DNA from 2 places in the Pseudoduganella sp. UC29_71 genome. Region 2 is predicted to be linked to the other one. Evidence: riboswitches for the same ligand, from Rfam matches in the RefSeq annotation. Region 2 holds a riboswitch; the other holds the start of a gene.
What was found. Region 2 has a riboswitch for thiamine pyrophosphate ahead of ACFJI2_RS05475 (TonB-dependent siderophore receptor). Riboswitches for the same ligand answer to the same signal wherever they lie in the genome.
Positions count from the first base shown of each region.

Region 1: it holds a riboswitch for thiamine pyrophosphate, as region 2 does, so the genes downstream of both, thiC (phosphomethylpyrimidine synthase ThiC) here and ACFJI2_RS05475 (TonB-dependent siderophore receptor) in region 2, are expected to answer to the same signal.

Region 1 covers NZ_CP170549.1:152,399-156,778, reverse strand. The annotation lists gene ACFJI2_RS00710 (thiazole synthase) at 1-327, opposite strand, end outside; gene thiS (sulfur carrier protein ThiS) at 437-646, opposite strand; gene thiC (phosphomethylpyrimidine synthase ThiC) at 660-2,540, opposite strand; TPP riboswitch at 2,636-2,738, opposite strand; gene ACFJI2_RS00695 (M20/M25/M40 family metallo-hydrolase) at 2,833-4,380, opposite strand, start outside.
Region 2 covers NZ_CP170549.1:1,230,251-1,234,630, forward strand. The annotation lists gene ACFJI2_RS05475 (TonB-dependent siderophore receptor) at 1-1,763, opposite strand, end outside; TPP riboswitch at 1,812-1,911, opposite strand; gene ACFJI2_RS05480 (iron-containing alcohol dehydrogenase) at 1,926-3,086, opposite strand; gene ACFJI2_RS05485 (GFA family protein) at 3,205-3,615, shown strand; gene ACFJI2_RS05490 (STY0301 family protein) at 3,755-4,380, shown strand, end outside.

The DNA of each region.
Region 1 (4,380 bases), 1.1 Mb from region 2:
TTCCAGCTTCACCAGCTTGTGGCCGTTGAGCAGCTCGCGCGCCATTTGCAGCGTATACACCGCGTCCTTGGCCGAATAGCAGCCGGCCGTGTTGGGCAGGATGGTGTACTGCGACGGCGGCAGCACGTCCAGCAGGCTGGGCGCCTTCGGGTCCTGGCCGATGTTCACGCGGCGGATCGCCACGGTGATGATTTCCGCCGCCGCCGCGTCGGTCGCTTCGCGGGTCTGCTGCAGGTCCTTGTACTTGCCGCTGCCTACCAGCAGGCGCGAGTTGTAGCTTTTTCCTGCGATGGTCAGCAGGTCGTCGTTTTGATACTGGTCACGCATCTTTTTCTCCATGTTGTTTTGGGCCGCGTGGTGGCGGGTTACGGCCGGCGCACATACGGCGCATGTCTGTACGTAGGGCGGGTTAGGCGGCACGCCGTAACCCGCCAACTCAGCCGCCGCCAATGGCGCGCACGATGTCCACCTTGTCCCGCGCCTGCAGGGCGCGTTCGCCCCAGGCCTGGCGCGGCACCACGGTGCGGTTCACCGCCAGCGCCAGCGCCTGGTGCGCCAGCCCCAGCTCCTCCACCAGCGCCTGCAGGCTGTGCTGCGGCGGCACGCTGCGCGGCTCGCCGTTCAGTTCAATCGCGATATCGGTCATGCATCCCTCCCGCTTACGCCTTGCTGTAGAGCTGCGCGCCCTTCTTCACGAACTCCACCGCCTTCTCCTGCATGCCCTGCGCGGCGTAGTCGCGCACTTCCTGCGTGATCTTCATGGAGCAGAAATGCGGGCCGCACATGGAACAGAAATGCGCCACCTTGGCACTGTCCTTCGGCAGCGTCTCGTCGTGGAATGAACGCGCCTTGTCCGGGTCCAGGCCGATGTTGAACTGGTCTTCCCAGCGGAACTCGAAGCGCGCCTTGGACAGGGCGTTGTCGCGGATCTGCGCGCCCGGATGGCCCTTGGCCAGGTCGGCCGCGTGCGCCGCGATCTTGTAGGTGATGATGCCGTCCTTGACATCGTCCTTGTTCGGCAGCCCCAGGTGTTCCTTGGGCGTGACGTAGCACAGCATGGCCGTGCCGTACCAGCCGATCAGCGCCGCGCCGATGCCGGACGTGATGTGGTCGTAGCCCGGCGCGATGTCGGTGGTCAGCGGTCCCAGCGTGTAGAACGGCGCTTCGCTGCACTGCTCCAGCTGCAGGTCCATGTTCTCCTTGATCAGCTGCATCGGCACGTGGCCGGGGCCTTCGATCATCACCTGCACGTCGTGCTTCCACGCGATCTGGGTCAGCTCGCCGAGCGTTTTCAGTTCGCCCAGCTGCGCCTCATCGTTGGCATCGTAGATCGAGCCCGGACGCAGGCCGTCGCCGAGGCTGAAGGACACGTCATAAGCCTTCATGATCTGGCAGATTTCTTCGAAGTGCGTGTACAGGAAGGATTCCTTGTGGTGCGCCAGGCACCACTTGGCCATGATGGAGCCGCCGCGCGAGACGATGCCGGTCAGGCGCTTGGCCGTCAGCGGCACGTAGCGCAGCAGCACGCCGGCGTGGATGGTGAAGTAGTCCACGCCCTGCTCCGCCTGTTCGATCAGCGTGTCGCGGAAAATTTCCCAGGTCAGGTCCTCGGCCTTGCCGTTCACCTTCTCCAGCGCCTGGTAGATCGGCACCGTGCCGATCGGTACCGGACTGTTGCGGATGATCCATTCGCGCGTTTCGTGGATATGCTTGCCGGTGGACAGATCCATCACGTTGTCGCCGCCCCAGCGGATGGCCCAGGTCATCTTCTCCACTTCCTCGCCGATGGACGAGGTGACGGCGGAGTTGCCGATGTTGGCGTTGATCTTGACCAGGAAATTGCGGCCAATGATCATCGGCTCCACTTCCGGGTGGTTGATGTTGGCGGGGATGATGGCGCGGCCGCGGGCGAGTTCCTCGCGCACGAATTCGGGCGTGATCTCAGCGGGAATGGAGGCGCCGTAGTTCTGGCCCGGATGCTGGCGGCCCATCATTTCAGCCATGCGCTCGCCCATCGGGCCGGACGCCTTCAGCTCTTCCAGGTATTCGCGGCGGCGCAGGTTCTCGCGGATGGCGACGAACTCCATTTCAGGCGTGATGATGCCCTGGCGCGCGTAGTGCATCTGCGAGACGTTGCGGCCAGCCTTGGCGCGGCGCGGCTTGCGCGTCAGGTTGAAACGCAGTTCGGCCAGCGCGGGATCGTTCAGGCGCTCCTGGCCGTATTCGGAGCTCGGGCCGTCCAGTTCTTCGGTGTCGTCGCGGTCCAGTATCCACGGCAGGCGCGGCGTGGCCAGGCCGGAGCGAATGTCGATCTGCACGTCCGGGTCGGTATAGGGGCCGGAGGTGTCATAGACATAGATGGGCGGATTTTTCTCGTGGCCGAACGAGGCGGAGGTGTCGGACTGCGAAATCTCGCGCATGGGCACGCGGATATCCGGGCGGCTGCCCTCGACGTAGATCTTGCGGGAATTGGGAAGCGGCGCGATGGCTGCGCTGTCCACTTCGGCGGTGGCGGACAGGAATTTCGGATTGGCGTTCATTTGGCTCCTTTGTTAGCTACAGGAGCCAGCAAAGGAGGATTCGGCAAATCCGTGCAGCGTCGCACAACCCAAAAGCGCGGGCGCGCGGCGTGGCGGATGGAGGCCTAAAGCTTCCCTTCGCTGGCATTATCCAGATCAGGTTCGGAGGGTATTTCTCACCCGCGCCGCTTTCGCGACGCAGGACCCCTAGCGTGTGCCGCCTTGCGGCAGCGATTCGAATTATACATCTCCCGCAGCTGCGTACAACTTATATTCGAAACAATAATTCGGCAATACCACCTATTGCGACTACCTATTGCGGGCGGTACGTTACCGTCAGGGTATAGCTGGAGGCGGCGTAGCCGTTCAGCAGCACGTAGACATCGCCGTTGGCGGCCAGGGTGATGGTACAGGCCTCGGTGCTGGTGGAGCCGTCGGACTTGCAGTCATAGCTGCTGGTGGTGGGCACGCTGGTCTTGCGCACGTACAGGTCGGCGTCTCCGCTGCCGGTGGTGGACGCCTTGAAACTGCCGGCGCCGGCCTTGAAGGGGCCGAAGCTGCGGGTCTGGCCGCGCGTCAGGCTGCCGCTGAAGGTTTCCACCTTGTCAGGCAGCGGCACCACGCCGGGGCCGTCGCTGCCCAGTTCCACCGCGAACGTCAGGCCCAGGCGCGCAAACTTGAGCGCGTGGTCGGCCTGGTTGCCGCTGTTGGCGTAGGTGTCGTTGGCGGTGTGGATGTAGGGGTTGTCCTGAATGAAGGAGGTCTCGAACGGCATCGAGGCCCAATAGCCTTGCGCAGTCCAGGAGGCGTGGTCCGAGCAGCCGTAGCCGCACTTGTCGTAGCCTATCGTCAGCGTGGGCTGGTAGGTGGTGATCAGGTTGGCGACAAAGGTGTTCTGCTGGCTGTCGGTGTAATCGGTGTAGAGGTAGATGTCGGCCGGGGAACCCTTGTAGTTGGTCATATCAAGCTGCATCACGCCGACCACGTTGACGTTGTTGGTCTTGTGGTACTGCGCGATTTCCTGCGAGCCGCGCAGGCCGACTTCCTCGGCGGCGTAGCCTATCATCTTGATGGTGCGGCGCGGCTTGTAGCCGCTGGCAATAATGACGCGCAGCGCCTCGGTCATGCTGGCGATGCCGGAGGCGTCGTCGTCCGCGCCGGGCGCGCGGGTCGATTCGCCGGTGCTGCTGCCGCTGATCGAATCCAGGTGGCCGCCCAGCACCACGACTTCGGACGCGTTGTCCGTGCCGGCGATGGTGGCGATGACCGACTTCTGCGGATAGGCCGCATGCGTGAACTGGGTCACCGTGATATCGCTGCGGCCGGCCGCCATGGTGGTCCACTTCTGCTTCAGCCAGTTCGACGCGGCCACGCCGCTAGTGGTGGTGTAGTAGCGGTTGGTGTGCGCGGACAGGTCGATAATGGTCTGGGCGATATTGGAGGCCTGCATTTGCGGCAGCAGCGGATTGATGACGGTCTGCTGGTCGATCACGTAGGATGGGCGCGGCACGGCCAGCGCCGCCAGCGTCGTCTTGGGCGCCAGCGCGGAGATGCCGGCCGCCTCGCTCACGTGCGCCATGAAGCCGCCGCAGCGGCGCAGCTCCTTGTGCACGGCCGCCGACAGCGTCAGCATCTGCTGCTCGCTCACCTCCACCAGGTGGACCTTTTCCTGCGCAGCCGCGAGTCCGTTAGGCGCGGTGACGCTGGTGACCAGCGTGGCGCGGCTTTCGCGCTTGACCACTTGCGGCGCGTCCTTCTTCAATTGCGCGTAGGCGGCCTCGCCCACGGTGATCCAGATTGTGCCGTTCTGCGCGAAGGCGCTGGCGGAAGCGCCGGCCAGCAAGCCGGCTGCGATCAATGC
Region 2 (4,380 bases):
CCGCTTTGCTCGGTGTTCAGCGCCATGGCGGAGAAGGCCAGCATCAGGTCCGGCGTGAGGTGGCCTTGCGCCGACAGCTCCAGGCCGCGATGCTCGGCGCGGCCGTTGCGCACGTAGGTGTTGCCGGCGTCGGTGTACTCCAGGCCTTTGCGGATCTGGAACACGGCCATGGCCAGGCTCAGGTCCTTGTACAGGTCCGCCTTCACGCCCAGTTCGATCTGCTTGGACAGCGACGGCGACAGCGCCTGCTTCTGGTTGTTCGTCAGCTTGGGCGCGATGCCGCCGCGCTCCAGGCCCTCGGCCCAGCTGGCGTAAGCCGACACGTTGGCGCGCGGCGCAAACACCAGCGACACGTTCGGCAGCCAGAAGCTTTCGTCGGTGGGCGCCACGGCGGCCAGCTGGTTGCGCTCAACCTGGGTATGGCGCGCGCCGGCATGCAGCGTGAGCTGGTCGGTCAGGCTCGCTACGTCCTGGAAGAACACGGCGCGTTCGCGGTCGCTGCGGCGCTCGGTCACCGGGCCGCTGGTCAAGCCGGTCGGCTGCACCACCACCGGGTGGTAGATATTGCTGGTGCCCGCGTATTCATAGACATCGTCGCCCCACTTCTCGCTGTTCCTGAAGAAGGAATAGCCGGCCGTGACGGCGTGCTTGACGCCGCCGGTGGCGAATTTACCCTGCACCATGGCCTGCACGGATTGCGGCTTCTTGCGCTCGCCCAGGCTCACGTAGTCGTACACGTCGTAGTCGCCGTTGGAGCAGAAGCCGGGATACAGATTCTGCGCGCCGCAGCCGTAAGGGAAGGCGGTGTAGTCGTCGCGCTTGAAGGAGTGGCTGTTGGCGCTCACGGTGGCGTTCCAGTTCTGGTTGAACTGGTAGGTGAAGCGCGCGCCGATGTTGCTGCTCTCGGTCTGCACCGGGTAGCTCCACGGCTGGTTGTTCAGCATGGTATCGGCCGGGATGTTGGGCAGCGTCTGGTTGTCAATCAGCTGGAAGCCGGGCACGGACACCTGCGACTTTTTCTGGTAGTCCGCGTCCAGCTGCAGCAGCGCCTGCGGCGAAATCTGCCAGTCGAAGGCGCCCGAGACGAAGTTGCGGTGGCCGTCGGCGCCCTTGACGTAGGAGCGCAGGCGCTCGCTGGCCACGTTTACGCGGTAGCCAAACCGGCGGTCTTCGAAGCGGCCGCCCACGTCCACGGCGCCCAGCAGCGTGCCGCGTTCGCTCGCTTCTATGGTGACCGAGCGCAGCGGCGTAGCGGTAGGGCGCTTGGTCACATAGTTGATGATGCCGCCCGGCGTGGCCATGCCGGCCTGCAGGCCAGCCAGGCCTTTCAGCACTTCGATGGATTCCTTGTTCTCCAGCGGGATCTGGGTGTCGCCCGGGATGATCAGGCCGTCCTTGCGGTAGCTGCTGCCGTTATCAAGATTGAAGCCGCGGATCGAGAACTGCTCTGCATAGCCGACCGCGTTGTAGGCGTCGCTGATGCTGGCGTCGAACTTGGCGGCGTCGGTGGTGGAGCGGATGTTCAGCTCCTGCATCTTCTCGCGGTTCAGCACCGTCACGGAGGCCGGCGTGTTCAGCAGCGGCATATCGGTGAAGCCGGCCACGGAAGCACCCTGGGCGCCGGTCTTGCCGGTGATGACGACCACGTCGGCCATGGTGGCTTCGGCCGGCGCGGCGGGCGCATCCTCGGCGAAGGCGGAAACGGCAAAGGCTTGGGAGACCGCCAGGGCGATCGTGCTAACTGCTAAATTTCGTGCGGACATTTTGGGCTCTCATCAACAAAGGGAGCCAACGGAAGGGAACAAAGGAGGGGAAACAACTTTGCGCTTTCCTTCGCTGGCATTATCCAGATCAGGTACGAAGGGTATCTCTCACCCGGAAAACGCGTTCCCAGGACCCCTAGCGAATTACAAGTGTAACATGATTTACAAGCTGAGCTCCAGCGCCGCGCGGGCGGCTGCGGCGTCCACGTCACGATGTTCGCCCAGCTTCACCATCTTGTGCGCCTCCAGCGCGGCCACCACGGCGTCGATCGCGGCGGCGTCCAGCCCGTAGCCGGACAGGCGCGTCTTCACGCCCATCTGCTCGAAGAAGCCGCGCGTGCGCGCGATGGCGGCGGCGATGCGGCTGTCCTCATCGCCCTCGCTGATGCCCCATACGCGCGCCGCATACTGCAGCAGCTTGGCGCGCTTGGCTTGCTGGCGCACCGTGAGGATGCCCGGCAGGACGACGGCCAGCGTCTGCGCGTGGTCCAGGTGGTACAGGGCGGTCAGCTCGTGGCCGATCAGGTGGGTGGCCCAGTCCTGCGGCACGCCCACGCCGATCACGCCGTTCAGCGCCATGGTGGCGCTCCACATCACGTTGGCGCGCGCATCCAGGTTGTCCGGCTCGGCCAGCGTTCTCGGGCCTTCCTCGATCAGCGTGAGCAGCAGGCCTTCGGCCCAGCGGTCCTGCACCGGCGCGTTCACAGGGTAGGTCATGTATTGCTCCATCACGTGCACGAAGGCGTCGACCACGCCGTTGCCCACCTGGCGCAGCGGCAGCGTGAAGGTCTTGCCCGGGTCCAGCACGGAAAACTGCGGGAACACATGGCGGCTGTGGAAGGCGCGCTTTTCCTGCGTGGCCGCGCGCGTGACGACGCTAGCCGCGTTCATCTCCGAGCCGGTGGCGGGCAAGGTCAGCACGCTGCCGAAGGGCAGGGCGGCGCTGATGTTGGTGCCGCCTTTTTTCAGGATCAGCCACGGGTCTTCGTCGCCGAACAGCGCCGCCGCGGCCACGAACTTGGTGCCGTCAATCACCGAGCCGCCGCCCACGGCCAGCAGGAAGTCGATCTTCTCGGCCTTCACGATGTCCACCGCCTTCATCAGCGTTTCGTAGTGCGGGTTGGGCTCGATGCCGGAGAATTCGATGACCGTATGGCCGCTCAGTGCCGCCTTCACTTCCTCGTAGACGCCGTTGCGCTTGATGCTGCCGCCGCCGTACAGCATCATCACGCGCGCGCCGGCCGGCACCAGCGGCGTAATGGCCGCGATCTGGCCCTGGCCGAACAGGATTTGAGTGGGATTGTAAAAGTCGAAGTTAAGCAAGGCGTGCTCCTGATAGATATGGCTGGCCAGATGTGGCTGGCTTGAGCCCGCCATTATCGCTCAGCGACGGAAAACGCGTTGGCGCCTACAATGCAGTAAACGCCATCGGGAGGACGACATGGATACCCAAACTGCCTGGACCGGCGGCTGCTATTGCGGCGCGGTGCGCTACGAAGCGCGCGGCCCCGTGGCTGGCAGCACGCTGTGCCACTGTGAAAGTTGCCGCAGCATCGCCGGCGCGCCATGCGTGGCCTGGTTCACCATCCCGCTGGCGGGTTTCCGCTACACGCTGGGCGCGCCGCAGTGCTTCGCATCCAGCCCGGGTGTCACGCGCTGCTTCTGCGCCCGCTGCGGCGCCCACCTGACCTACGAATCCGCCAGCGGCCCCGGCTTCATCGACGTCACCACCTGCAGCCTTGACGACCCCGAAGTGCTGCCGCCGCTCGACCATACCCAGGTGGAGGGCCAGTTAGGCTGGCTGCACCTCGGCGACGGCCTGCCGCGTTATCCACGCAGCCGCACACCCTAAGCTTGCGTTTCCCAGTGCTGGCGCCGGACGCGGCACGTTTCACCGCATTTTCTTGTGCGCAGTCAAAAGGGTTTTCCCTCAGGCCGCAACAGTGATCCTTTTTTGTCGAACAGGAGGATGACAGGCTGACAATGCCTGGGTGGCCTTTGACGAGGATGATGAGGGAAACCATCCCTACTTTTTCGGCGGATTCGCTGACGGTCCGCCTGAAAGAATGGCTGCGCTCATGCACTCCGCTGAGACACAACACGGCAAGGACAAGGTCCTGATCTACGACTTCGTCGCCCCGCAGCAGCCGTGGCTGGTGCGCTCCTACACGGGAACCTCGCTGGCGCTGAACCGCAACCTGCCGCCCGCCACAAAACAGTGCCGCGTAACGCTGGATTACACGCCCCGGTTTGCCAGCACGAAGCGAATCGAGTGTGACCGATGGCGGCCTCTCCGGACTTGCATTTCTATGTGGAAATACGGCAAACTTGGCTGTGCGGTTCCCTGGGAAACTGGAGTGGAGTATGGAGGACGGTATTCAGTGCTTTTAACAGCAGAAAAATTTGGCGATGCACTGGACCTGTTTCGCGTGCTCCCGGAACGCATTACTTCAGTCGACGAAGTGACGTTCCGGCGCGTCTATGGACATGAGGAAGCGAGCATAGAAAAGAATATTGTCTATGTATTTCGCACGGAAAAGCCTATTCCCCGTCTTAGGGGGGAAAGCGATGTAGTGTATATCGGCCAGACTAAAGGCACCTTCAGGCAGCGCTATCT